DNA from 4 places in the Marichromatium sp. AB31 genome. Region 2 is predicted to be linked to each of the others. Evidence: predicted binding sites of a transcription regulator. Region 2 holds the regulator's gene; each other region holds the start of a gene.
The links. Region 2 encodes sigma-54, which starts transcription at its own class of promoters, with help from an activator protein. Its sites were predicted from a motif close to TGGCANGNTNCNTGCTT; they were not measured.
Positions count from the first base shown of each region.

Region 1: rsxA (electron transport complex subunit RsxA) is a predicted target of sigma-54. The motif match lies at 3,564-3,580, and genes of this name have one in related genera.
Region 3: nifE (nitrogenase iron-molybdenum cofactor biosynthesis protein NifE) is a predicted target of sigma-54. The motif match lies at 3,747-3,763, and genes of this name have one in related genera.
Region 4: EBL84_RS01365 (TorF family putative porin) is a predicted target of sigma-54. The motif match lies at 2,686-2,702, and genes of this name have one in related genera.

Region 1 is NZ_RHFI01000001.1:61,228-67,054, reverse strand. Features, by position in the region: gene EBL84_RS00305 (RnfABCDGE type electron transport complex subunit D) at 1-871, opposite strand, end outside; gene rsxC (electron transport complex subunit RsxC) at 876-2,384, opposite strand; gene rsxB (electron transport complex subunit RsxB) at 2,381-2,914, opposite strand; gene rsxA (electron transport complex subunit RsxA) at 2,944-3,519, opposite strand; gene nifL (nitrogen fixation negative regulator NifL) at 3,796-5,442, shown strand; gene nifA (nif-specific transcriptional activator NifA) at 5,460-5,827, shown strand, end outside.
Region 2 is NZ_RHFI01000002.1:248,291-254,117, reverse strand. Features, by position in the region: gene EBL84_RS03485 (PTS sugar transporter subunit IIA) at 1-294, opposite strand, end outside; gene rapZ (RNase adapter RapZ) at 291-1,148, opposite strand; gene hprK (HPr(Ser) kinase/phosphatase) at 1,197-2,165, opposite strand; gene EBL84_RS03470 (PTS sugar transporter subunit IIA) at 2,185-2,643, opposite strand; gene hpf (ribosome hibernation-promoting factor, HPF/YfiA family) at 2,931-3,284, opposite strand; gene EBL84_RS03460 (RNA polymerase factor sigma-54) at 3,320-4,792, opposite strand; gene lptB (LPS export ABC transporter ATP-binding protein) at 4,974-5,699, opposite strand; gene lptA (lipopolysaccharide transport periplasmic protein LptA) at 5,713-5,827, opposite strand, start outside.
Region 3 is NZ_RHFI01000014.1:65,469-71,295, forward strand. Features, by position in the region: gene EBL84_RS11515 (AMP-binding protein) at 1-1,293, opposite strand, end outside; gene EBL84_RS11520 (AraC family transcriptional regulator) at 1,533-2,564, opposite strand; gene EBL84_RS11525 (hypothetical protein) at 2,871-3,479, opposite strand; gene nifE (nitrogenase iron-molybdenum cofactor biosynthesis protein NifE) at 3,975-5,303, shown strand; gene nifN (nitrogenase iron-molybdenum cofactor biosynthesis protein NifN) at 5,291-5,827, shown strand, end outside.
Region 4 is NZ_RHFI01000001.1:292,591-298,417, reverse strand. Features, by position in the region: gene EBL84_RS01380 (ATP-binding cassette domain-containing protein) at 1-525, opposite strand, end outside; gene EBL84_RS01375 (YifB family Mg chelatase-like AAA ATPase) at 588-2,108, opposite strand; gene EBL84_RS01370 (accessory factor UbiK family protein) at 2,128-2,394, opposite strand; gene EBL84_RS01365 (TorF family putative porin) at 2,811-3,533, shown strand; gene EBL84_RS01360 (P-II family nitrogen regulator) at 3,607-3,945, shown strand; gene EBL84_RS01355 (ammonium transporter) at 3,981-5,288, shown strand; gene EBL84_RS01350 (ammonium transporter) at 5,381-5,827, shown strand, end outside.

The DNA.
Region 1 (5,827 bases), on a different contig from region 2:
CCGGCGAGGTGGTGGGATCGGTGGCGATGAAGAAGGCACCGAGCATGGTGGCGCCGCCGAGCAGATGATAGGTGGCGTCGGGGTAGTGGGTCGGGTCGTGGAGGTGCATCACCGTGGCGAGCAGGGCGAGGGTGCCGAGCATCGCCGCCGGGATCTGCCAGCCGATCACCCGGGTGAGGATCAGCCCGAGGCCGCCGAGCAGCAGCAACAGCGCCGAGGTCTCGCCGAGGCTGCCGCCGTGGAGGCCGAGCGCGGCGTCGAGCGGCGCGAAGCTCGCGCCGAGGATGCCGCCCAGCGCCTCGCCCTGATCGAGTGCGGTGCGCACCACGCCGAGCGTGGTGGCGCCGCTGTAGGCGTCGATCGGCGCGCCACCCTGGACGATGGCCAGCGCCGCGCCCAGCCCCGGGGCGGCGTCGCTGCCGAGCGGTGCGGGGGCGACGAAGCTGGTCATCTCCACCGGGAAGGCGATCAGCAGCGCCACCCGCGCCACCATCGCCGGGTTGAAGGGGTTCTGACCGATGCCGCCGAACACCTGCTTGGCGATCAGGATTGCGATCACCCCGCCGATCACCCCGATCCACCAGGGCGCCCAGGGCGGCAGGCTGAGCGCGAGCAGCCAGCCGGTGAGCAGCGCCGAGCCGTCACCGAGGAAGGGACGCAGCGGGCGCCCGGCGAGCCACAGACAGAGCGCCTCGGTGACCACCACGGTGGCGAGGGTGACGGCGAACAACAGCAGCGCCGGCCAGCCGAACTGCCACAGCCCGAACAGGGTGGCCGGCAGCAGCGCGAGCATCACCAGACGCATGTCGCGGGCGATGCTCGCGCCGCCGTGGACGAAGGGGCCGGCGATCGCCGGAGGTGCGATGTGCATGGTCTCAGTGCTCCGTCTCGGTCTGCTGCTCGGCCTGCTTGCGCGCGGCCTCGCGCTTGCGCTTGGCCATCGCCTCGCGCTTGGCGCGCTTGATCGCCTCGAGTCGCGCGGTGCGTCGCTCGGCCAGTGCCTTGGTCTCGGCCTGCTTGCGCCTGGCGCGCTCGCGCGCGGCCAGCTCGCCCTTGGCGTGGGCGATGTACTGCGCCAGCGGCTGTTGCGAGGGGCAGGTGTAGGCGCAGGAGCCGCAGCCGAGACAGTCGTGGAGCCCGCGCTCGGCGGCGCCCTCGAGGTCGCCGGCGCGGATGTGCGCGCCCAGCTCCAGCGGCACCAGACCGCAGGGGCAGACCTCGACGCAGCGTCCGCAGCGGGTACAGGGCATGGTCCGACCGGGCGCGCGCTCGGCGGCGCCGAGGGCGAGGATGGCGTTGCAGCCCTTGGTGGTCGGCACCTGGGGGCTGGGTAGCGGTTGGCCCATCATCGGCCCGCCGCTCACCAGCCGGGCGTCCTCCTCGGTGAGTCCGCCGCAGTGCGCGATCAGCGTTTCCACCGGGGTGCCGAGCGGCACCCACAGGTTGGCCGGGCGCGCGATCGCCGCGCCGCTGAGGGTGATGACCCGCGCGATCAGCGGCTGGCCCAGACGCAGCGCCTGGTGTACCGCGAAGGCGGTGGCCGGGTTGTGTACCACCACGCCGAGCTGGGCGGTGAGTGCCCGCGCCGGGGTCTCGCGACCGATGAGCGCCTGCACCAGATGGCGCTCGGAGCCCATCGGGTAGCGGGTCGGCACCCGGATCGGGGTGATCGCGTCGAACCCGGCGGCGGCCGTCTCGATGGCCGCCGCCGCCTCGGGCTTGTTGTCCTCGATCGCCACCAGGATGCCGCCCACCCCGAGGGCATGGGCCATGATGCGCGCGCCGTCGATCACCGCCTCGGCGTGCTCGCGCATCAGCCGGTCGTCGCAGGTGAGATAGGGCTCGCACTCGGCGCCGTTGATCACCAGGGTGTGCAATGGATGGCTGGCGCCGAGATTGAGCTTGACCGCGGCCGGGAAGGTCGCGCCGCCGAGCCCGACGATGCCGGCGGCGGCGACCCGCTCGGCGATGGCCCCCGGGTCGAGCGCGAACGGGTCGTCGCAGGGGGTAAGCGCCGCGTACCAGCGCTCCTCGCCGTCGGGCTCGATGCTGATCGTCGGCATCGCCAGTCCCGAGGGGTGATGGGCCGGGCGCTCGGCGATGGCGATCACCCGCCCCGAGGTCGGCGCGTGCAGCGGCGCCGAGATCGGTCCCTGGGCGCGGGCGATCGGCTCGCCCTTGGCCACCCGCTGACCCTTGCGCACCAGCGGCGCGGCGCTGGCGCCGATGTGCTGCTGCAGCGGCAGGTCGAGCCGCGCGGGCAGCGCCAGCTCGGTGATCGGCGCGCTTGCGGCCAGCGCCTTGCGGTCATCGGGGTGGACGCCGCCGCGCACCGGATGGATACGATTGGCGGGGCGGCGCAACAGTTGGCGCAGGGCATTCATCGTGTCGCCACCTCCGGCCGGGGCCAGTACCAGGTCTGCGGGGTGGGGCGCTCGGGGCGCATCTCGATGCCCTCGGTGGGGCAGACTGCGGCGCACAGGCCGCAGCCGGTGCAGGCCTCGGGGAAGACGGCATGGATCATGTTGTTGGCCCCCATGATGGCGTCGGTCGGGCAGCGCTTGAGGCACTTGGTGCAGCCCACGCAGCGCTCGTCGTGGATGTGTGCGAGCTGCGGCGGCTGGTCGTCGACACCGGAGAGGTCGGCCTCGACCCCGAGCAGCTCGGCCAGCGCCTCGGCCAGCGCTCGTCCGCCCGGCGGGCAGCAGCTGACCGCCGCCTCGCCGGCGGCGATCGCCGCTGCCGCCGGGGCGCAGCCGGGATAGCCGCACTGGCCGCATTGCGAGCCCGGCAGCAGCGCGGCGACCTGTTCGACGATGGGGTCGTCCTCGACCTTGAGGTGACGCGCGGCGAGTCCGAGCAACCAGCCGAGGGCGAGTCCGAGCGCGGTGAGGGTGAGGATGGCGGCAAGCATCTCTGAGACTCCGGTTGCGGGGCGTCGGCTCAGGCGAGTCCGGCGAAGCCCATGAAGGCGAGCGAGAGCAGTCCGGCGACGATGAAGGCGATCGGCGCCCCGGCGAAGGCCGCCGGGACCTCGGCCACCGCCAGGCGCTCGCGCAGCCCGGCGAAGAGCACCATCACCAGGGTGAAGCCGAGCGCCGAGCCGAGCCCGTAGAGCACGCTCTCGAAGAAGTCGTGGGATTGCTGCACGTTGAGCAGGGCGACGCCGAGCACCGCACAGTTGGTGGTGATCAGCGGCAGGAAGATGCCCAGCACCTGATAGAGCGCGGGCGAGATCCGGCGCACCGCCAGCTCGGTGAACTGGACCACTGCGGCGATCACCAGGATGAAGCTGAGGATGCGCAGATAACCGAGCCCGAGCGGGCCGAGTACCAGGTGCTCGAGCAGCCAGCCGGCGACCGCGGCGAGGGTCAGCACGAAGGTGGTGGCCAGGCCCATCCCCAGGGCCGAGTCGAGCTTGCTCGACACCCCCATGAAGGGACAGAGCCCGAGGAATTTCACCAGCACCACGTTGTTGACCAGCGCGGTGCCGAGGATCAGCAGCAGATACTCGCCCATGGATGGCGGTCCTCACGATAGCGGCATTCGTCTGACACGCCAGTAAGCAAGCGGTGTGCCCAAAATCGGGATTGACCCCGAATGGGGCGTCAATCGTGGGTTTGCACCGGCTTCGGGCGGGAGAGGGTCTGTCGTGGTGCCAACAGGCTGTGGCATGGATGCCGATCGCCTTGTCGCAAAGCCGACAAGCTCTGGGATCGATGCCGGTGGTCGCCGAACGATTGAAAGCGGTACGCAGATTGCTTAAAGAACGCCCAGACCCACAGTCCCGAGGAGATGCCCGTGTCGCCCCAGCAAGCCCCCGAGGCCACCCAGGAGGCCGTGATCAATGCCCTCGGCGCCTTTCTCGCCGCGCCGCCCGAGGGCACCCCGCCAGAGGTGGTGGAGGCGCTCACCCTGATGGGCGGCAACCCCAAGGATCCCCTGCCGCCCCGGCTGTTCTTCGAGGCGGTGGAACAGTCGTCGCTGGCGATCTCGATCACCGACGCGCGTGCGACCATCCTCTATGCCAACCGCGCCTTCGAGACCCTCACCGGCTATGACCGCACCGAGGTGCTGGGACGCAACGAGTCGATCCTCTCCAACCGGGCCACGCCGGAGAGCATCTATCGCCATCTGTGGCGTACCCTCGAGCAGCGCCAGCCGTGGACCGGGACCCTGGTCAACCGCACCAAGGGGGGCGAGGACTATCTCGCCGAGCTGACCATCGCCCCGGTGCTCGATCGCAGCGGTGCGCTGCGCTACTTCCTCGGCATGCACCGCGACGTCACCAAGGTCCACGAGCTGGAGGCCGCGGTGCGTCAGCAGAAGGCGCGGGTCGAGACCGTGCTCGATGCCGCACCGGCGTTGATCGTGCTGCTCGATCACGAGGGTCGGATCATCCTCGACAACCAGGAGTACAAGAAGCTGCTCGGCGATCTGCGCGGACGCGAGCCGCTCGAGGTGCTGCGCGCTGCGCTGCGCGAGCAGGTCGGGGTGGACGTGCTCGAGGCCGGGGTCTCGGGGCAGGGGTTCAAGAACCTGGAGGTCGGGATCGAGGTCCCGGGCGGGGGCGGGCCGCGCTGGTTCGTCTGCTCGGCGACCCCGGTCGAGGAGTCCGACGTCTCGGCGCGCAGCTATTTCGGGCGTGCCAGCGGGGGCGAGCACCGGGTGCTGTTGCTCGCCAACGAGGTCACCAGCCGGCGTCGCGAGATCGAGCGCTCGCACCTCGAGAACCTGCGCGCGCGGCTCGCCGAGCAGCAGCGCATGCACGGCATGCGCGAGGCCCTGGCCGCGGCCATCTACCAGATCCAGGTGCCGCTCAACGTCATCAGCGCCGCCGCCTCGATGCTGCGCGGCGGCGCGGCCAACATCGACACCCTCGCCGGGATGCTCGATCAGATCAGCCATTCCGGTCAGCGTGCGCTCGACACCCTGACCTCGGCGCTCCCCGAGGAGCCGCGCGAGCCGGGGGCGCTGGTCAACGTCAACGAGCTGCTGCGTCAGGTGCTCGAACTCGAGACCGACCGGCTGCTCGCCAACGGCGTGGTGGTCGACTGGCGCCCGGCGGCGGTGCTGCCCGAGTTCACCAGCCACAAGGATCAGCTGCGCGCGCTCTTCAAGCACCTGGTCGACAATGCCATCCATGCCCTGTGCGAGTCCGGGCGGGCGCAGCGCGAGCTGCGTCTGTGCACCCGGCGCGTCGACGACGGGGTCGAGGTGGAGATCGAGGACAACGGGTCGGGGATCGCCCCGGAGGATCGCTATCGCGTCTTCGAGCCCTTCTTCATCGGCTGGCGACAGCGTCGCGGTCATGCCGGGATGGGGTTGGCGCTGGCCCAGGAGATCGTCAACGCCCATGGCGGTTCGATCGAGGTCGATTCGGAGGCGGTCGCCGGTTGTCGCGTGCGGCTGTTGCTCAACACCCTGTCGCAGGAACGCTGATCGTGGTCGAGGATCTCATGCGCTCACCCACTCCCGGGGTGTCGGCGCCGCGCGAGGATGCGCGCCGGCTCGCCCTGCTCGAATCCCAGCTCGGGGTGCTGTTCGAGGTCAGCAGCGTGCTCAGCCGCTCGCTCGACCTGCGCCAGACCCTGAGTGCCGTGCTCTCGGTGCTCGATGAACAGGGGCGGTTGCGTCACGGCATGGTCAGCCTGCTCGACGACGAGCGTGGCGAGCTGCTCATCGGCGCGCTCCACGACTCGGCGGCGGCGCCCTTCGAGACCGTCAGCTATCGTCCCGGCGAGGGCGTGATCGGCCAGATCCTGGCCAGCAACGCGCCCTGGATCCTGCCGCGTGTCGGCGACGAGCCGCGCTTTCTCGATCGGCT
Region 2 (5,827 bases):
CATCGGCAGGTTGACCCCGGAGATCACCCGCACCTGGCGTCGCTGCTCGTGCAGCGCCAGGGCGATGTTGGCCGGGGTGGCACCGTAGAGATCGGTGAGCACCAGTACGCCGCCGCCCTGGTCGAGTCGGTCGACGCAGTCGAGCGCCTCGCGCAGCATGCACTCGCAGGGACGGTCGTTGACCAGTTCGAGCGCTTCGGTGGCTGCCGGCTCGGTGCCGAGGATGGCGCTGGCGATGCGCAGCAGGTCGCCGCCGAGTGGCTGGTGGGTGATGAGTAACAGTCCGATGCTCACGGTAACTCCCGGTGTCTGACCAGCACCTTGTGACCGGTCTGCTCGAAGTGACGGCGCAGCGCCTCGGTCATGTAGACCGAGCGATGCTGGCCGCCGGTACAGCCGATGGCGATGGTGAGATAACTGCGCCCGTCGGTCTCGAAGCGCGGGATCCAGCGGTCGAAGAAGGCGAGCATGTCGTCACGCATCTCGCCGACCTCGGTGCTGGCGTCGAGGAACTCCATCACCGGCTGATCGAGTCCGGTCAGTGGCTTGAGTTCCGGCTGCCAGTGCGGGTTGGGCAGGCAGCGCACGTCGAAGATGAAGTCGACGTCCTTGGGCACGCCGTGCTTGAAGCCGAACGACTGCAGCAGGATCGAGACCTTGGGCGAGTCGCTGCCGACGAGGTGGGCGCGGACCAGGTCGCGTAGTTCGTGCACATTGGTGTGGGTGGTGTCGATACGGATCTCGGCGCAGCGGCCGATGGCCTCGAGCAGACGGCGCTCGAGGCGGATGGCCTCGTCGAGCGAGCGGTTGCCGCGGGTGAGCGGGTGACGCCGCCGGGTCTCGCTGAAGCGGCGCTTGAGGGTGTCGGTGTCGGCGTCGAGGAACATCACCCGACAGTCGATGCCCTGGGCGCGCGCCTCCTCGATCAGCTCCGCGAGCCGACCGAGCGCGCGCGGGCTGGTGCGCGCGTCGATGCCCACCGCGGTGCTGGAGAAGCCGTCGTCGGGGGCCTTGCGCAGCCCCGCGACCAGGTCCTTGAGCAGGAACAGCGGCAGGTTGTCGATGCAGTAATAGCCAAGGTCCTCGAGCGTATGCAGGGCGACGCTCTTGCCCGAGCCGGACAGGCCACTGAGGATGACGAGTTTCATGGGCTGCGGGTTGCTCCGGGCCGGTCCCGATCGAGGTCGGGAGCGGTGCTAGGGTCTGGATCCGGGGCCGGGCGGGTCGGGGCGGTCGAGACGGATCGCCCGCGCCTGCCGGTCGATGAAGTCGACGCCGGCGTCATAGCCACGGATACGTAGGATCTGGTGGCGCACTGCCGCTTCCACCAGGATGGCCAGGTTGCGTCCCGGCGCCACCGGCATGGTGATGGTCGGGATCGCCACCCCGAGCACGTCGGTTGCCGAGAGGCTGCCGGTGAGCCGGTCGAGACCGGCGATCTGTTGCTGGTCGAGGGGTTGCAGATCGATGATCAGGTTCAGCGTCTTGCTGCGCTGGACCGCGCCCTCGCCGAACATCGCGCGGATGTTGAGGATACCCAGCCCGCGCACCTCGAGGAAGTCCCGCAGGGTCTCCGGGCAGGTGCCCTCGATGGCCTCCGGGGCGATGCGCGCGAAGCGCGGCGCGTCGTCGGCGATGAGCCGATGACCGCGGGTGATCAGGTCGAGCGCCAGCTCGCTCTTGCCCACCGCCGGATCGCCGACCAGCAATACCCCCATCCCCAGCACCTCGATGAAGACGCCGTGCAGGGTCTGGCGCTCGGCCAGGGCGTGGGTGAGAAAATAGCGCAGGTGGTTGATCAGCTCCTCGTCGCCGAGCGGCGAGCCGAGCAGCGGGGTGTCGTGCTCGGCGGCGAAGGCGAAGAAGGCGGGGTGGGGCTCGAGGCCGTCGGCGAACAGGATCGCCGCCGGCTGCTCGGCGAAGAGTTGCTCGAGGGTTTCCTCGAAGGCGGTGCGTCCCAGTGCCTGGAGATAGCGCTGCTCGGCGCGCCCGATCACCTGCAGACAGTTGGGATGGATGCAGTTGAGCGAGCCGATCAGCGACTCGCGCGAGCGTGCGCGCTCGGGCCGGCGCAGTGGGGAGCCTTGTTCGGGCTCGCCGTTGAGCCAGCGCAGCTGCAGCCGCGGGCCGGTCTGTTCGAGGAGTGACTGGAGGCTGTCGAGCATGGCCCAGGTCGGCGTGGCGTTAGCGCGCCTCGCTCGTCTCGATCAGTTGCAGGACGGTCGCCGCCGAGCCGGCCTCGCGCAGCGCGGCGCGGGTGGCCGGGTCGCTGAACATGCCGGCGAGCCGGGCGAGCAAGCGCAGATGCTCCTCGGTGGCGCTCTCCGGGACCAGCAGGGCGAAGGCGAGATCGACCGGCTCGCCGTCGATCGCGTCATAGTCGACCCCGGTGCTGGTGCTGACGAAGGCTCCGAGCACCTCGTTGATCTCCTTGATGCGGGCGTGCGGCAGCGCCACACCGTGACCGAGTCCGGTGCTGCCGAGTCGCTCGCGCTCGAGCAGACGCTCGAAGACGAGTTCGGTGTTGAGACGGGGGTGGTCGTTGGCCAGCAGCTCGGCGAGCGTCTCGAGCAGCCGCTTCTTGCTGGCGATCTCGGCACCGCAGCTGACTCGGGCCTCGCTGATCAGGTCTGGACTGAACATCGGTCAAGGCTCCTGGTGGTCGCAGGGACAGGGGCGCTGGGCGGTGACGGTGTCCGGTGTCCATACCGGCGGGTGATCGGGGCGCGTGGTCGTGGTCATGGATTCTGGGTGTCCTTCGAGTCGTCGGAGCCCGCAGGTGTCGATATCGGCTCGGATCTCAGGGTCTCAATGCAAAACACCCCGAACGGCGCGATCACGGATCCGTTCGAGGTGTCGGTGCGTCGGTCCGGCGGGTGTCGGGTGTCCCGACGCCCCGCCGACGCATGGGCCATCAGGCCGTTGCCGGGCTATTCGGTATCGGCCTCGGCGTCGGCCTCGGCTTCAGAGTCGGCCGCCTTCGGGCCGGGTGCGCTGCGATAGTCGTTCTTCTTCTCCTTGTGGCGCAGGATCTGGCGATCGAGCTTGTCGGTCAGGCCGTCGATCGCGGCATACATATCTTCATGCACGGAGTCGGCGAAGAGCTTCCCACCATTGATGTGCAGCGTCGCCTCGGCCTTCTGGTCGAGCTTCTCAACGCTGAGAATGACGTGGGCATTGGTGACGTGGTCGAAGTGACGCGCCAGGCGTGCGAATTTGCTGTCGACGTAGTCGCGCAGTGCCTCGGTGATGTCGACGTGATGACCCGTCAGATTGATTTGCATCATTGGACTCCTTACAGGGGTTCCAAACAGCCTGCTCATGCCAGGCGTTTGCGCTCGTTCGAGGCTGGAATACCCATGGCCTCGCGGTACTTGGCGACGGTTCGACGCGCGACCTGGATGCCGCGATCGGCCAGTTCGGCCGCGATCTTGCTGTCGCTCAAGGGTTTTCTGGCGGGTTCGGCGGCGATCAGCTTACGAATGAGCGCGCGGATCGCCGTTGATGAACACTCCCCACCAGAAGTGGTGCTGACGTGGGACGAGAAGAAGTACTTGAACTCCAGGGTGCCCCTCGGCGTATGCATGTATTTCTGCGTGGTGACCCGGGAGACGGTCGACTCGTGCAGCTCGAGCGCCTCGGCGACGTCGCGCAGCACCATCGGCCGCATCGCCTCCTCGCCGTGCTCGAAGAACGCCTGCTGCATCTCCACGATCTTGGCGCCCACCCGCAGCACGGTGTCGTTGCGGCTCGCCAGGCTCTTGATGAACCAGCGCGCCTCCTGCAGGTGGTTGCGCATGGTGACGCTGTCGCTGCTGGTGTCGGCGCGCCGGATCAGCCGGGCGTAGTCTGCGTTCACCCTCAGTTTAGGTGTGGATTCCGGGTTGAGTTCCACCGACCAGCGACCATTCTCTCTGCGCACGAAGATGTCGGGTACAACGTACTCCGGGGGCTCCTGCGCGATCAAGTCGCCGGGGTGCGGGTTGAGCTGGCAGATCAGCGTGAGTGCACCACGAATCTCGGGCTCGGTCTGCTTGAAGCGGCGCATCAGCGCGGCGATGTCCTTGCGCGGCAGGTGCTCGAAGCCGTCGCGACAGATCGCCAGCGCGAGGTCGCGCTGCGGGGTCTCGGCGGGGAGCTGCCGCAGCTGGATCTGCAGGCACTCGGCGAGATCGCGGGCGCCGACCCCCGGGGGATCGAACGACTGCACCCGGTGCACCATGGTGGCGATCTCCTCGAGGCTGATCTGATCGTCGCCGATGGTGCTCAGCAGCTCGTCGAGATCGGCCCGAAGATAGCCGCGCGCGTCGATGGCATCGATCACCGCCTCGGCGATCATCTCGTCGCGCTCGCTCAGCCGGATCAGGTTGAGCTGCCAGAGGAGGTGATCGTGCAGGGTCTGAGGGCGGCTCTGGTGGAGGAAGGGGTCGAAATCGGCGTTCTCGGCGCTGCCCTGGGTGCTCGGCGGTAGATAGCCGTCGTAGACATCGGCCCACTGGGTGTCGACCGGGAGCTCATCGGGGATCTCGTTGGTCTCGCCCTGGAGCTCACGCTCGGCGCTGCCCTGCTCATCGCTGGGCGGGGACTCGTGTGCGCCATTGCCGCTGTCCTCACCGTTGGCGGCGAAGCGGTCGGCCTCCTCGGCCTCCTCGAGCATCAGGTTGGAGTCCAGCGCCTCCTGGATCTCCTTCTGCAGCTCGAGCGTCGACAGCTGCAGGAGGCGAATCGCCTGCTGCAGCTGGGGCGTCATCGTCAGGTGTTGGCCGAGGCGAAGCTGGATGGTTTGCTTCATGGATCGCCGATGCGTCTTGCGTCTGTCTCTATGCCGGGTCGATGACCGTCCTATGACGATTATAGGTCGGGTGGCAACAAAGGTGCCTGAGTCACGTCAAGCGCGCCCCCTGCCGGGGCGCGATGGTCTTCATCTTACTCCCAATATGTAGCAGCGGGGCGCGGATGCTGCCGCCTACATGCTACATGGCGAAGTCGGCGCCGAGATAGACGTCGCGTACCTGCTGGTTGGCGAGTAGCTCGTCGGGGCGGCCGGCGGCGATCACCTCGCCATTACTGATGATGTAGCCGCGATCGCAGATGTCGAGCGTCTCGCGCACGTTGTGATCGGTGATCAACACGCCGATGCCGCGCTCGCGCAGGTGCGAGACGATCGCCTTGATGTCGCCCACGGCGATCGGGTCGACGCCGGCGAAGGGCTCGTCGAGCAGCATCACCTTGGGGTCGACGGCCAGCGCGCGGGCGATCTCGAGACGACGGCGCTCGCCACCGGAGAGGCTGAGTGCCAGCGACTCGCCGATATGGGCGATGCCGAGCTCCTCGAGCAGCTGCTCGCAACGCTGCTCGCGCTGCTCGCGGTCGAGGTCGCCGCGGGTCTCGAGGATCGCGAGGATGTTGTCGCGCGCGCTGAGCTTGCGAAACACCGAGGGCTCCTGCGCCAGATAGCTCAGTCCGGCGCGCGCGCGCGCATGCATTGGCATCAGGGTGACATCGTGCTCGTCGAGGGTGATGCGCCCCTGGTCGGCCGGGATCAGCCCGACGATGAGATAGAAGCAGGTGGTCTTGCCCGCGCCGTTGGGGCCGAGCAGCCCGACCACCTCGCCGGCCTCGACCTCGACGCTCACTCCCCGCAGGACCTCGCGGCTGCGATAACGTTTCTTGAGCTGTTCGGCGCGCAGTACGCTCATCCGTCGACCCCTGTCATGACTCCTCCTCGGGGGTGATGGTGATCCGCACCCGACCGCTGCCGCCGGCACGGAAGTGTTCGCGGGCACGGTCGTAGACGATGCGCTCGCTGGCGACGCGGTCCTCGCCC
Region 3 (5,827 bases), on a different contig from region 2:
CCCGACGAAGCTGATGCTGCCGTCCGGGTTGAGTTCCACGGTGTCGCCGCTGAGGTAGTAGTCGCCGATGAAGGCGTTGGTCGGCGCGTTGAGATAGCCGCCGAACCAGAACAGCGGCGACTGGCTGCGATCGAGCGCGAGGATGCCCGGCTGGCCCGGCGGCAGCTCGCGTTGTTGTTCGTCGAGCACGACGATGCGATGTCCCGGCGAGGCGAACCCGGCCGAGCCGAGATGCACCGGATGGCGCAGCGCGTGGTGGTTGCACAGCACCATGCCGAGTTCGGTCTGGCCGTAGTGGTCGTGGATGACCACATCGAGCTGGCGCGCGAACCAGCGGATCACCTCCGGGTTCAGCGGCTCGCCGGCGCTGCTGACCACGCGCAGCCGACCGCGCGCCGCCGCGGCGAAGGTCTCGCCCCCGGCGATCAGCAGCCGATAGGCGGTGGGGGAGCCGGCGAGGTTGGTGATGCCGTACTTCTCGATCACCCGGCTGGTGCTCTCGACCGTGAAGGGGCCCTCATAGAAGGTCGTCGCGTGCCCCAGCGACAGCGGACCGGTGACGCCGAAGTAGACGCCATAGGCCCAGCCCGGATCGGCGATGTTCCAGAAGGCGTCGTCGGGGCGCAGGTCCACCGCGTCGCGCATATAGCCCTGGAAGGCGACGATCGCCTTCAGCGGCACGTGCAGCGCCTTGGCCGGTCCGGTGGTGCCGGAGGTGAACATCAGCAGGAAGGGGGCCTCGCCGTCGAGCATCACCGGTGCGCAGTCGCTCGAGTGCTGTTCGAGCACGGTCCAGAAGTCGTGATCCCGTCCATTCGTTGGGGTGTCGATGGTGACGACCTGGGGCGTGGCCTCGATACCCTCGAGCTTGGCGCGGTTGTGGCCGTCGGTGATCACCACCCTGGCCCCCGAGGTGGTCAACCGGTAGTCGATCGCCTTGGGCCCGAAGGCGGTAAAGAGCGGCTGGTAGACGGCGCCGAGACGCCAGGTGGCGAGCACGGTGATCAGCAGCTCGACCCGGCGCGGCAGCAGCCCGGCGACGGTGTCGCCCTGGCCGACGCCCTGCGCGCGCAGGAAGTTGGCCAGCCGTGCGGCGCGGTCCCTGAGTTCGGCGAAGGTATGGGTCGCGCTGCGGCCGTCCTCGCCCTCCCAGAACAGGGCGATGTCGTCGGAGTCGGCATGTCGGTCGCAGCACTCGATACAGGCATTGAGCGCCCTGAGGCTGCCCGAGAGCGCCGCCTCGGCGGTCCCTCGATGATCGAACTGCGTGATCGCTGCTTGGTAGTCGCGCATCGCCGGTGTCCCCCGCGTCCTTTTGGTGATTGGGATCGATCCGCATGGAGCATGCGGTCATGCCGTCGTGATACTGGCGTGGCGCGGGTTGGCGGACAATGGTCGAAGGGCTCAAGTTGTCTGAGCGATTTGAACAAAGGGGATGGATTTGTCGATTATTCGAATATGCTGATGGGCTGGGGCGCGCTCGGGTCGATGGGCGGGCGTCGGGCGCGCTGGGTGCGGGCTGGTGGCCGGGATCAGTCCGTGGCGTCGAGGATCAGGCTGCGATAGTGCCCCGGGTTCGAGCCACACCACTTGCGGAAGGCCTTGTAGAAGGAGCTGACATCGGCAAAGCCCAGCCGCTCGGCGATCTCGGCGAAACCGAGCTGCGGCTCGGCCAGCCAGCCGATGGCCAGCTCCTTGCGCACGCCGTCCTTGAGCCCCTGATAGGTCTGTCCCTCCTCGGCGAGACGCCGCCGCAGGGTCGAGGTCGACATGTGCAGCCGCTGCGCCAGGACCTCGGCCCGCGGCCACTGCTCGGCGGGCAGCTGGCGCAGATCGTTGCGGATCCGGCTCGCCAGGCTCTGCGGGTCGCGGTACTTGACCAGGATGTTGGCCGGGGCCTGGGCGAGGAAGTGCGCGAGTTCGGCCTCGCTGCGCCTGACCGGCAGGTCCAGACAGTCGGCCGAGACGATCATCCGCGTGCGCGGCTGGTCGAAACGCAGGTTCTCCGAGAACATCACCCGGTAGTCGTCGCAGAACGCCGGCGCCGGGCAGCGCAGATCGATCGCCAGGATCGGGATCCGTCGCCCCGACAGCCAGCAGGCCGCGCCGTGCACGATCATCCAATAGGTGAAATAGGTGAAGGCCCGGCGGGGAGGGGCGTCCCCCTCGTGCAGCACGATCTCCGCCAACCCCTGCTGGCGCACCAGCCGCGCCGACATCGCATCGAGCATCAGCGACAGGAAGGCCAGCGCCGAGGCCAGCGCCGCCTCGAGCGTCTCCTGCGCCATCGACGAGCGACAGAGGAAGGCCAGGCTGCCGCACTTCAACCGACGCGGGTTCATGCCGAAGAACTCGTCGTCGAGACGCCGCGCGAGCAGCCGCCACAGCCGGCCATAGGCGGCGGCCGAGACGCGGGCGTCGTTGCACGTCCAGCGCGCGGGATCGATACCGGCCGCGGCCAGCAGCGCATCGGTGGGCGCGCCCGGTTCGCAGCACTGTTGCAGCGCCTCGCGAACCAGCTGCATGGAGATGGTGTCCTTCTCGGGGGGCTTGCGTAACGGCATGCGCTGACCGGGTGTCCTGACTCGGGCCGACCCCGATGGTACAACATGGCCGAGGTGGTGCCGTAGGGTGGGGCTTCGCGATAACTCGATAACTGGGTGTCCCTTTCCCTCCTTTCCCTCCTTCCTCGCGATAACTCGGTAACTGGGTGTCCCTTAGTAACTGGGTGTCCCTTAGTAACTGGTTCTCCTTAGTAACTGGTTCTTTCTTCCGGGTGTCCTTTTTTTCTTCCCCCTTTACTCAGTACGGCCAAGCCGGACGCATGAGCGCGTCCCGCCTCGATGCCGAGGCGGGACGTGTTCATCCCCTCAGAGTGATCCGATGCTGATGTTGAAATGATTGGCGCAGGGCGTCTGTGGGCTGAAGAGCACCGCCACCGGCAGCAGCGATCCCTTGGCCGAGCAGGTCTGGAGCGTGGCGCCGCTCAGCGAGACGTGAGCGCCCTGCATCTGCGGTCCACCCATCCACCAGTTGTTGGTTGTGGTGAAACTGCCCTGGGCGATGAGGATGTCCTTGCAGGTGATCTGCTTGTCGCCGATCTGCATCTCCAGTGTGCCCTCGACGGCGAAGTTCAGCTCGTCGGGGAAGTTGCCCTTGCTGTCACACGCCAGGGTCTGCCCCGGTCCCGCGTTCACCGCGTCCTTGAACCATTGCGCCACCGCCTTCGTCTTGTGGCGTCCCGCCTTGACCACGATCCGTGCCTCTTCCCCGTCCTTGCTCACCCCGGAAGTGACGCCGCTGTAGGGCTGACCTTTGCTTACCGAGTGACCGGTCTCGGTGAACTCGAAGCTCTTCACCCCGGTGATGGCGAAGAAGACCTCGTTGTCGTGCTCGGTGGTCGCCTGCAGCGGCGCCGAGAGCATCAGCGCCAGGGCGCCGGGTGTGGAGAGTCGTCGCAACATGCGGGTCGGTTTCATCGGTGTCTTCCATCCATTGAATGTCATCTGTGGTGGGGAGAACGGCCGCTCCAGGTCGTCTGCTCGAACCCAGGGGATTACGAGCCGGACGGCCTGCCTGGTCGATGTGCGTGTGACGAGGAGAAATGAAACCGTGCGGCGACACCTTTCGTCGCCCGGTGAACGGGCAGAGATCGGCTAGGTGTGCGGGGGCCTGTCTCGATCGGATCGGGGCGGGATCCCTGCGCCGGTCCCCAAGGGCCATCGATATCGAGCAGGAGCTGAAAATGGCATTGATCGTGCATGCAGACTCACATGCGGGGCCGTTCAATGCCGTCACTGGGGAAATTGATGATCGATTGTCACTTTTCTCTCATCGAAGAATGTCCCTTTTCTCACAACTTTCTTGAACTGATGGATGAAGAAGCGGGGGAAGCGCCGTCAGGGCCATTCTGCCGATCCGGAACCCTCTGAATGGAAGGCCTGCTCGTGTCGTCAAAACCGAAAATCAAAGAGTTGCTCGTCGAGAGCGCCTGCGAACACAACAAGGGCCACAAGAAAGGACCTTGCAACACGCCCACGCCCGGGGCCACCACCGGCGGTTGCGCCCTCGACGGCGCGCAGATCGCCCTGTTTCCCTTCGCCGATGCCGCCCACCTGATCCATGGTCCCATGTCCTGCGTCGGCGGGGCCTGGGAGACGCGTCTGACCCCGACGAGCTGGCCCGGTCGCGACCTGACCCAGACCGGCTTCGCCACCGACATCAACACCAACGATGTCGTCTTCAGCGGCGAGAAGAAGCTGGCCGAGGCGATCGACCATGTCATCACGCACTATGCGCCCGAGGCCGTCTTCGTCTACTCGACCTGTGTCACCGCGCTGACCGGGGATGACATCGACGCCGTCTGCAGGCAGGGCAGCGAGAGACACGGCACGCCCTGCGTGCCGGTGCATGCCCCCGGCTTCGTCGGCGCCAAGAATCTGGGCAGTCGCATCGCCGGGGAGGCGGTGCTGCGCCACCTGATCGGGACCAAGGAGCCGGAGGACACCACCCCCTTCGACATCAACCTGATCGGCGAGCACAACAACACCGGCGAGCTGTGGCGTTACCGTCATCTGCTCGAAGAGCTCGGCATCCGCGTGCGCTCGACCTTCAGCGGCGACGGTCGCATCGCCAGCATCCGCACCGCCCATCGCGCCAAGCTCAATGTGATCGTCTGCGCCAAGTCGCTGATCTCCATGACCCGCAAGATGGAGGAACAATATGGGATTCCCTGGATCTCCTGCTCCTTCTACGGCATGACCGATACCTCGAACAGCATCCTGGCCATCGCCGAGGCGCTGGGCGATGCCGACCTGATCGCCCGCACCCGCGCGCTGATCGCCCGCGAGGAGGCGCGACTGGAGGAGAAGCTGATCCCCTACCGGGCGGTCTTCGCCGGCAAGAAGGCGGTGCTCAACACCGGCGGCAACAAGTCCTGGTCGATCGCCTCGGCGTTGCAGGATCTGGGCATCGAGGTGGTGGCGACCTCGGTGCGCAAGTCGACCGAGGCCGACAAGGCCAAGGCGCGTCAATACCTCGGCGAGGACGCCATCCTGATGACCAGCCCGGCGAGTCAGCAGGCGCAGGTGATCGACGACACCGGGGCCCATCTGCTCCTGGCCGGCGGTCGCTCGCTCTATACCGCGATCAAGAAGCGGATCGCCTTCACCGACGTCAATCAGGAGAAGAAGAAGAGCTACGGCGGTTACGACGGGCTCCTGGTCCTCGCCGAGGACCTCAAGAACTCACTGCAGAATCCGGTCTTCGAACTGGTCGACAGGAAGGCACCATGGCAGAAGTAAGACGCAAGACGGGCAAGCCGTTGCAGGTCAACCCGCATAAACTCTCGCAGCCGATGGGTGCGACCCTGGCGTTCCTCGGCGTCGACCGCTGCATGCCGCTGATGCACGGCGCGCAGGGCTGCGCGAGCTTCACCAAGGTGATGTTCACCCGTCATTTCTGCGAGCCCATCGCCCTGCAGACGACCGCCGTGACCGATGTGACGGCGGTGCTGGATGGCGGCGACTACAGCATCACCGAGTCGATCAAGAACATCGGCGACAAGGTCTCCCCGGCGTTGATCGGCGTGCATACCACCGGGCTGACCGAGACCAAGGGGGACGACCTCCGCGGCGTCGCCAGCAAGATCGAGGCCCCCCTGGTCTATGTGAATACCCCCGACTACCAGGGCGGGCTGGAGAGCGGCTGGACGCTGACCGTCCAGGCGCTGATCGAGCAGCTCACCGAGCCGTGCGAGCGCACCGACGCGCGCAAGGTCGTCCTGGTCCCCCACGTCAGCATGCAGCCGATCGAGGTGGAGAAGCTG
Region 4 (5,827 bases), on a different contig from region 2:
CTCGTCGAGCAGCAGCAGGTCGGAGCGACACATCAGGGTGCGCGCCAACGCCAGGCGCATGCGCCAGCCGCCGGAGTAGCTGTTGACCGGGCGGCGCTCGTCGCCGGGGGCGAAGCCCAGACCGTGGAGCAACCGCGCCGCGCGGCTCTCGGCGCCATAGCCGTCGATCGCCTCCAGCCGCCCCAGCCACTCGGCGTGGCGCAGCCCGTCGCCGTCGGCCTCGGCGCGGGCCAGCTCGCGCTCGATCTCGCGCAGCTCGCGGTCGCCGTCGAGGACGAATTCGATCGCCGCGCGCTCGGTGTCCGGGGTGTGCTGGGCGACATGGGCGATCACCCAGTCGGGCGGCAGCGAGACGGCGCCGGCGTCGGCGCCGAGTTCGCCGAGCAACAGCGCGAACAGGCTCGACTTGCCACAGCCGTTGGCGCCGACCAGCCCCACCCGCTGACCGGGATAGACGGTGACGTCGGCGCCCTCCAGCAACAGGTTGGGGCCACGGCGCAGGCTGAGCTCTTGAAGTTGCAGCATGATGATCCGGTATCGGTTGCGAACACTGTGGTGCGCGGGCGAGAGGCCCGCGCGATGCGTCTTCAGGGCCGCTCGGCGGCGCGATCGAGACGGCGATAGCCGATCGCCTCGCCGAGATGGGCCGGGGCGATCCGCGTCGCGCCCTCCAGGTCGGCGATGGTGCGCGCCACCTTGAGCACCCGGTGATAGGCGCGCGCCGAGAGCCCCAGCCTGGCCATCGCCTGCTCCATCATCCGTACCCCCGCGGCCTCGAGCGCGCAGTCGCGCTCGAGGCCAGCGGGGTCGAGCGCGGCGTTGGCACACCCGGCGCGGCGCTGCTGGCGCTCACGCGCCGCGCGCACCCGCGCGCGCACCGTCGCCGAGTCCTCGGCCTGCGGGGCCGAGGGCGCGAGCAACGCGCCGAGTTCGACCCGCGGCACCTCGAGCTGCAGGTCGATGCGATCGATCAGCGGTCCCGAGATCCGCGCGCGATAGCGCGCGACCTGCTCGCGACTGCAGTGACAGCGTCCACCGGGGTCGCCGAGATAACCGCAGGGGCAGGGGTTCATCGCCGCCACCAGCTGGAAACGCGCCGGGAAGCGCGCCTGACGCGCCGCCCGCGAGATGTCGATATGACCCGACTCCAGCGGCTCGCGCAGCACCTCCAGCACCCGCCGGTCGAACTCCGGCAGCTCGTCGAGGAACAGCACCCCGTGGTGCGCCAGCGAGATCTCGCCCGGACGCGGATTGCCCCCACCGCCGACCAGGGCCACCGCCGAGGCGGTGTGGTGCGGGGCGCGGAACGGTCGCTCGCGCCAGCGTGCCGGATCGAACGGCGCGTTGGCGCTCACCGAGCGGATCGCCGCGCTCTCCAGCGCCTCGTCCTCGCTCAACGGCGGCAACAGCCCCGGCAGCCGGCTCGCCAGCATCGACTTGCCGCTGCCCGGCGGGCCGATCAGCAGCAGGCTGTGGCCGCCGGCGGCGGCGACCTCGAGCGCCCGCTTGGCCTGCGCCTGACCGCGCACCTCGCGAAGGTCGGCGACAGTCGGCGCGGTGACGACCTCGCTCCCCTGCGGGTGCGGCCTCAGCGCACGCACCCCGGCGAGGTGCTCACAGACCTCGCCGAGATGCTCGGCCGGCAGCAGCTCGAGCCCGCCGACCAGCGCCGCCTCCTCGGCATTGGCGCGCGGCAGGATCAGGGTGCGCCCGGCCGCGCGCGCGGCCAGCGCCGCGGGGATCACCCCGCTGACCGGACGCAGCGCGCCGGAGAGCGCCAGCTCGCCGAGACACTCGCAGTCATCGAGTTCGGCGGCACCGAGCTGTCCCGAGGCGCCGAGGATGCCGAGCGCGATCGGCAGGTCGAAGCGCCCGCCCTCCTTGGGCAGGTCGGCGGGGGCGAGGTTGATGGTCAGACGACCGTCGGGAAAGCGGAAGCGGGCATTGAGCAGCGCCCCGCGCACCCGCTCCTTGCTCTCACGCACCGCCGCCTCGGGGAGCCCCACCAACGACAGCGCCGGCAGCCCGGAGGAGAGATGGACCTCGACGGCCACCGCCGGGGCCGAGATGCCCACGCAGGCGCGGCTGTGCAGGGTGCAGAGCGTCAACGCCGGGTCGCGACCGGGGTCAGTCGGCGTTCGACTGACGCGCGCCGAGCGCCTGCTCGAGCGCCGCGACCTGGGCCTCGAGCGCCACGACCTTCTCGCGGGTGCGGGCGAGCACCGCCGACTGCACGTCGAACTCCTCGCGGGTCACCAGATCGAGCCGCGAGAGGCCGGACTCGAGCGAGGCCTTGACGTTGCGATTGATGTCTTCCTGCAACACCTGCAGCCCCTTGGGCATGTTCGCGGCGAACCGCTGGACCAGATCGTCGAGTTGCTTGGGATCTAACATGATCGATTCCTTCGGCGCGAACCCACCGGCCCGCGCGCTGTGGATGGGGTTGGACGAGGCCGTCGCCCGCTTCCGCGGGACGGCGACAAGAACCGCGCTGAGGCGCCCTTGGGCCCACATTATAGGTGTGTCGCACGGTGCCGTCTGCGCCGATCGACGGTGCTGTGCCGCCTTCTTTTGGTGCGCTAATCTGACCGCCGACACCCTACCGGCACCAATCCGGTGCACTCTTCTGTTGCCACTTTGGCACATGATGCCGAAAAGCGTCTCCAACACGCCCCAAACGGCAACTGGCACGCGATGTGCTGATGTCCACTGAACGTTTTCGCGTCCCCGGCTCAACCCACACAGCCGACTGCGGCGCACATGGACGACAACCGCCACGACCCAACGCAAGCAAACAGAGGTATCAGTCAATGCAGCAAGCACGCATCGGCGCCATCCTGACCGCCACCGCACTGAGCGCGGCATTCATGCCCTGGCAGGGCGCGAGCGCCGAGGGCCCGCACTCGGTGAGCGCCAACATCGGCGTGGTCAGCAACTACATCTGGCGCGGCCAGAGCCAGACCGATGATCAGGCCGCCGTCCAGGGCGGACTCGACTACGCCCACGAGAGCGGCTTCTACGCCGGCACCTGGGCCTCCAACGTCGACTTCGGCGACAACACCAGCTACGAGCTCGACGCCTATCTCGGCTTCGCCGGCAACATCACCGACGAGCTCGGCTACGACCTCGGCGCCATCTACTACGCCTATCCCGACGGTCGCGACAGCGACTTCGCCGAACTCGCCGCCAGCCTCAGCTACCGCTGGCTCACCGCCGGCATCGCCTACACCGTCTACGGCCAGGCCGACGGCGCCCCGGGGGTCAACAACGACGAGGCGCTCTACATCCAGGGCGATCTCTACTACCACGCCAGCCTCGACTTCACCCTGCCCTTCGACCTCGGTCTGACCGTCTACGGCGGCTACACCGATTTCGAGTACAACGACGGCGGCAACGACTACGCCCACTGGGGCGCCTCGATCAGCCGCGAGGCCGGCGACTTCGGCACCTTCAGCCTGAACTACGACCAGGTCGGTCGCGACACCTACGACGACGACCCCAAGGTCTGGGTGGGCTGGAACAAGGAGTTCTGAGCGACATCACGCGCGCCCGCCCCCAACCCCGGACCGGAGCAGGGATTCCGGTCCTCACAGGAGTTCATTCGCGATGAAACTTGTTGCAGCCGTCATCAAACCCTTCAAGCTCGACGACGTGCGCGAGGCGCTCGGCGACATCGGGGTCTCCGGCATCACCGTGATCGAGGTCAAGGGCTTCGGTCGCCAGAAGGGCCACACCGAGCTCTACCGCGGCGCCGAATACGTGGTCGACTTCCTCCCCAAGATCAAGCTCGAGATCGCCGTCGACGACGGCATGGTCGACAAGGTGGTCGAGGCGATCAGCACCGCCGCCCGCACCGGCAAGATCGGCGACGGCAAGATCTTCGTGTTCAACCTCGACCAGGTCACCCGTATCCGTACCGGCGAGACCGGTCCGGACGCGCTTTGAGCCAGGCAGTGCTAGGAGATGTAACGGTGAATCCGATGCGACATTCGACGACCCTGCGCGCGCCCCTGCTGGTCGCGCTGCTGCTCTCGCCCCTGCTCGCCTGGGGCCAGGACGACGCCGCGCTGAGCGCCGGCGACACCGCCTGGATGCTGACCGCCACCGCGCTGGTGCTGTTCATGACCCTGCCCGGCCTGTCGCTGTTCTACGCCGGTCTGGTGCGCGCCAAGAACGTGCTCTCGGTGCTGATGCAGTGCTTCGCCATCGCCTGTCTGATGAGCCTCTTGTGGGCGGTCTACGGCTACAGCCTGGCGTTCACCGACGGCGGTGCCAACAACGCCTGGATCGGCGGCTTCGAGCGGCTGTTTCTCGCCGGACTGCAGGTCGACACCCTCTCCGGGAGCATCCCCGAGTCGCTGTTCATGACCTTCCAGATGACCTTCGCCATCATCACCCCGGCACTGATGGTCGGCGCCTTCGCCGAACGGATGAAGTTCTCGGCGATGCTGATCTTCATGGCGCTGTGGCTGACCCTGGTCTACATCCCCATCGCCCACTGGGTGTGGGGCGGCGGCTGGATCGGCGAGATGGGCGCGCTCGACTTCGCCGGCGGCACCGTGGTGCACATCAATGCCGGTATCGCCGCGCTGGTCGCCGCCATCGTGCTCGGCAAGCGCAAGGGCTACCCGACCACGGCGATGCCGCCGCACAATCTCGGGCTGACGGTGATGGGCGCGGCGATGCTGTGGGTCGGCTGGTTCGGCTTCAACGCCGGCTCCGAACTCGCCGCCGACTCCACCGCGGCGATGGCGCTCACCGTCACCCAGCTGGCCACCGCCACCGCGGCGCTGACCTGGATGTTCGCCGAGTGGATCAGTCACGGCAAACCCTCGGTGCTCGGCATCGCCACCGGCGCGGTCGCCGGTCTGGTGGCCATCACCCCGGCCTCGGGCACCGCCGGCCCGATGGGCGCGATCGTCATCGGCTTCGCCGGCGCGATCTTCGCCTTCATCGCCTCGACCAAGGTCAAGCACTGGCTCGGCTATGACGACTCGCTCGACGTCTGGGGCGTGCACGGCGTCGCCGGTATCGTCGGCGCCCTGCTCACCGGCGTGTTCGCCGCCCCGGCGCTCGGCGGCGCGGGCCTCGCCGACGGCGTCGACGGCATCGGCGCCCAGGTGTGGATCCAGTTCGTCTCGGTGATCGCCACCCTGGTCTACGGCGGCATCGTCAGCCTGCTGCTGCTGCTCGGACTCAAGGCCACCATCGGGCTGCGCGTCGACGAGGAGCAGGAGACCGAGGGGCTCGACCTCTCGCTGCACGACGAGCGCGGCTATATCCTCTGACCCCGCCACCACGGCGAGCGGCTCCGGCCGCTCGCCCCGCTCCCCGCGCGGCGCCCGAGCGCCGCGCCCAGTCCGATTCGGAGGTCCCACCCGTGGAATCCACCACGCAGCTCGTCTATGCCCTGGACACCTTCTACTTCCTCGTCACCGGCGCCCTGGTGATGTGGATGGCCGCCGGCTTCGCCATGCTCGAGGCGGGCCTAGTGCGTGCCAAGAACACCGCCGAGATCCTCACCAAGAACATCGCCCTGTTCGCCATCGCCAGCACCACCTACATGCTGATCGGCTACGACCTCATGTACCCGACGGCGGGCAACGGCTTCGTCCCCGGTCTCGACTGGGGCTTTCTCTTCGGCGGTGACCACGACGCCGCGACCATCACCGCCGAGGGCCTCAACCACGCCCGCATGTCCGACTTCTTCTTCCAGGTGGTGTTCGTCGCCACCGCCATGTCGATCGTCTCGGGCGCGGTGGCCGAGCGCATGAAGCTGTGGTCCTTCCTGCTCTTTGCCACCGTGATGACCGCCGTGATCTATCCC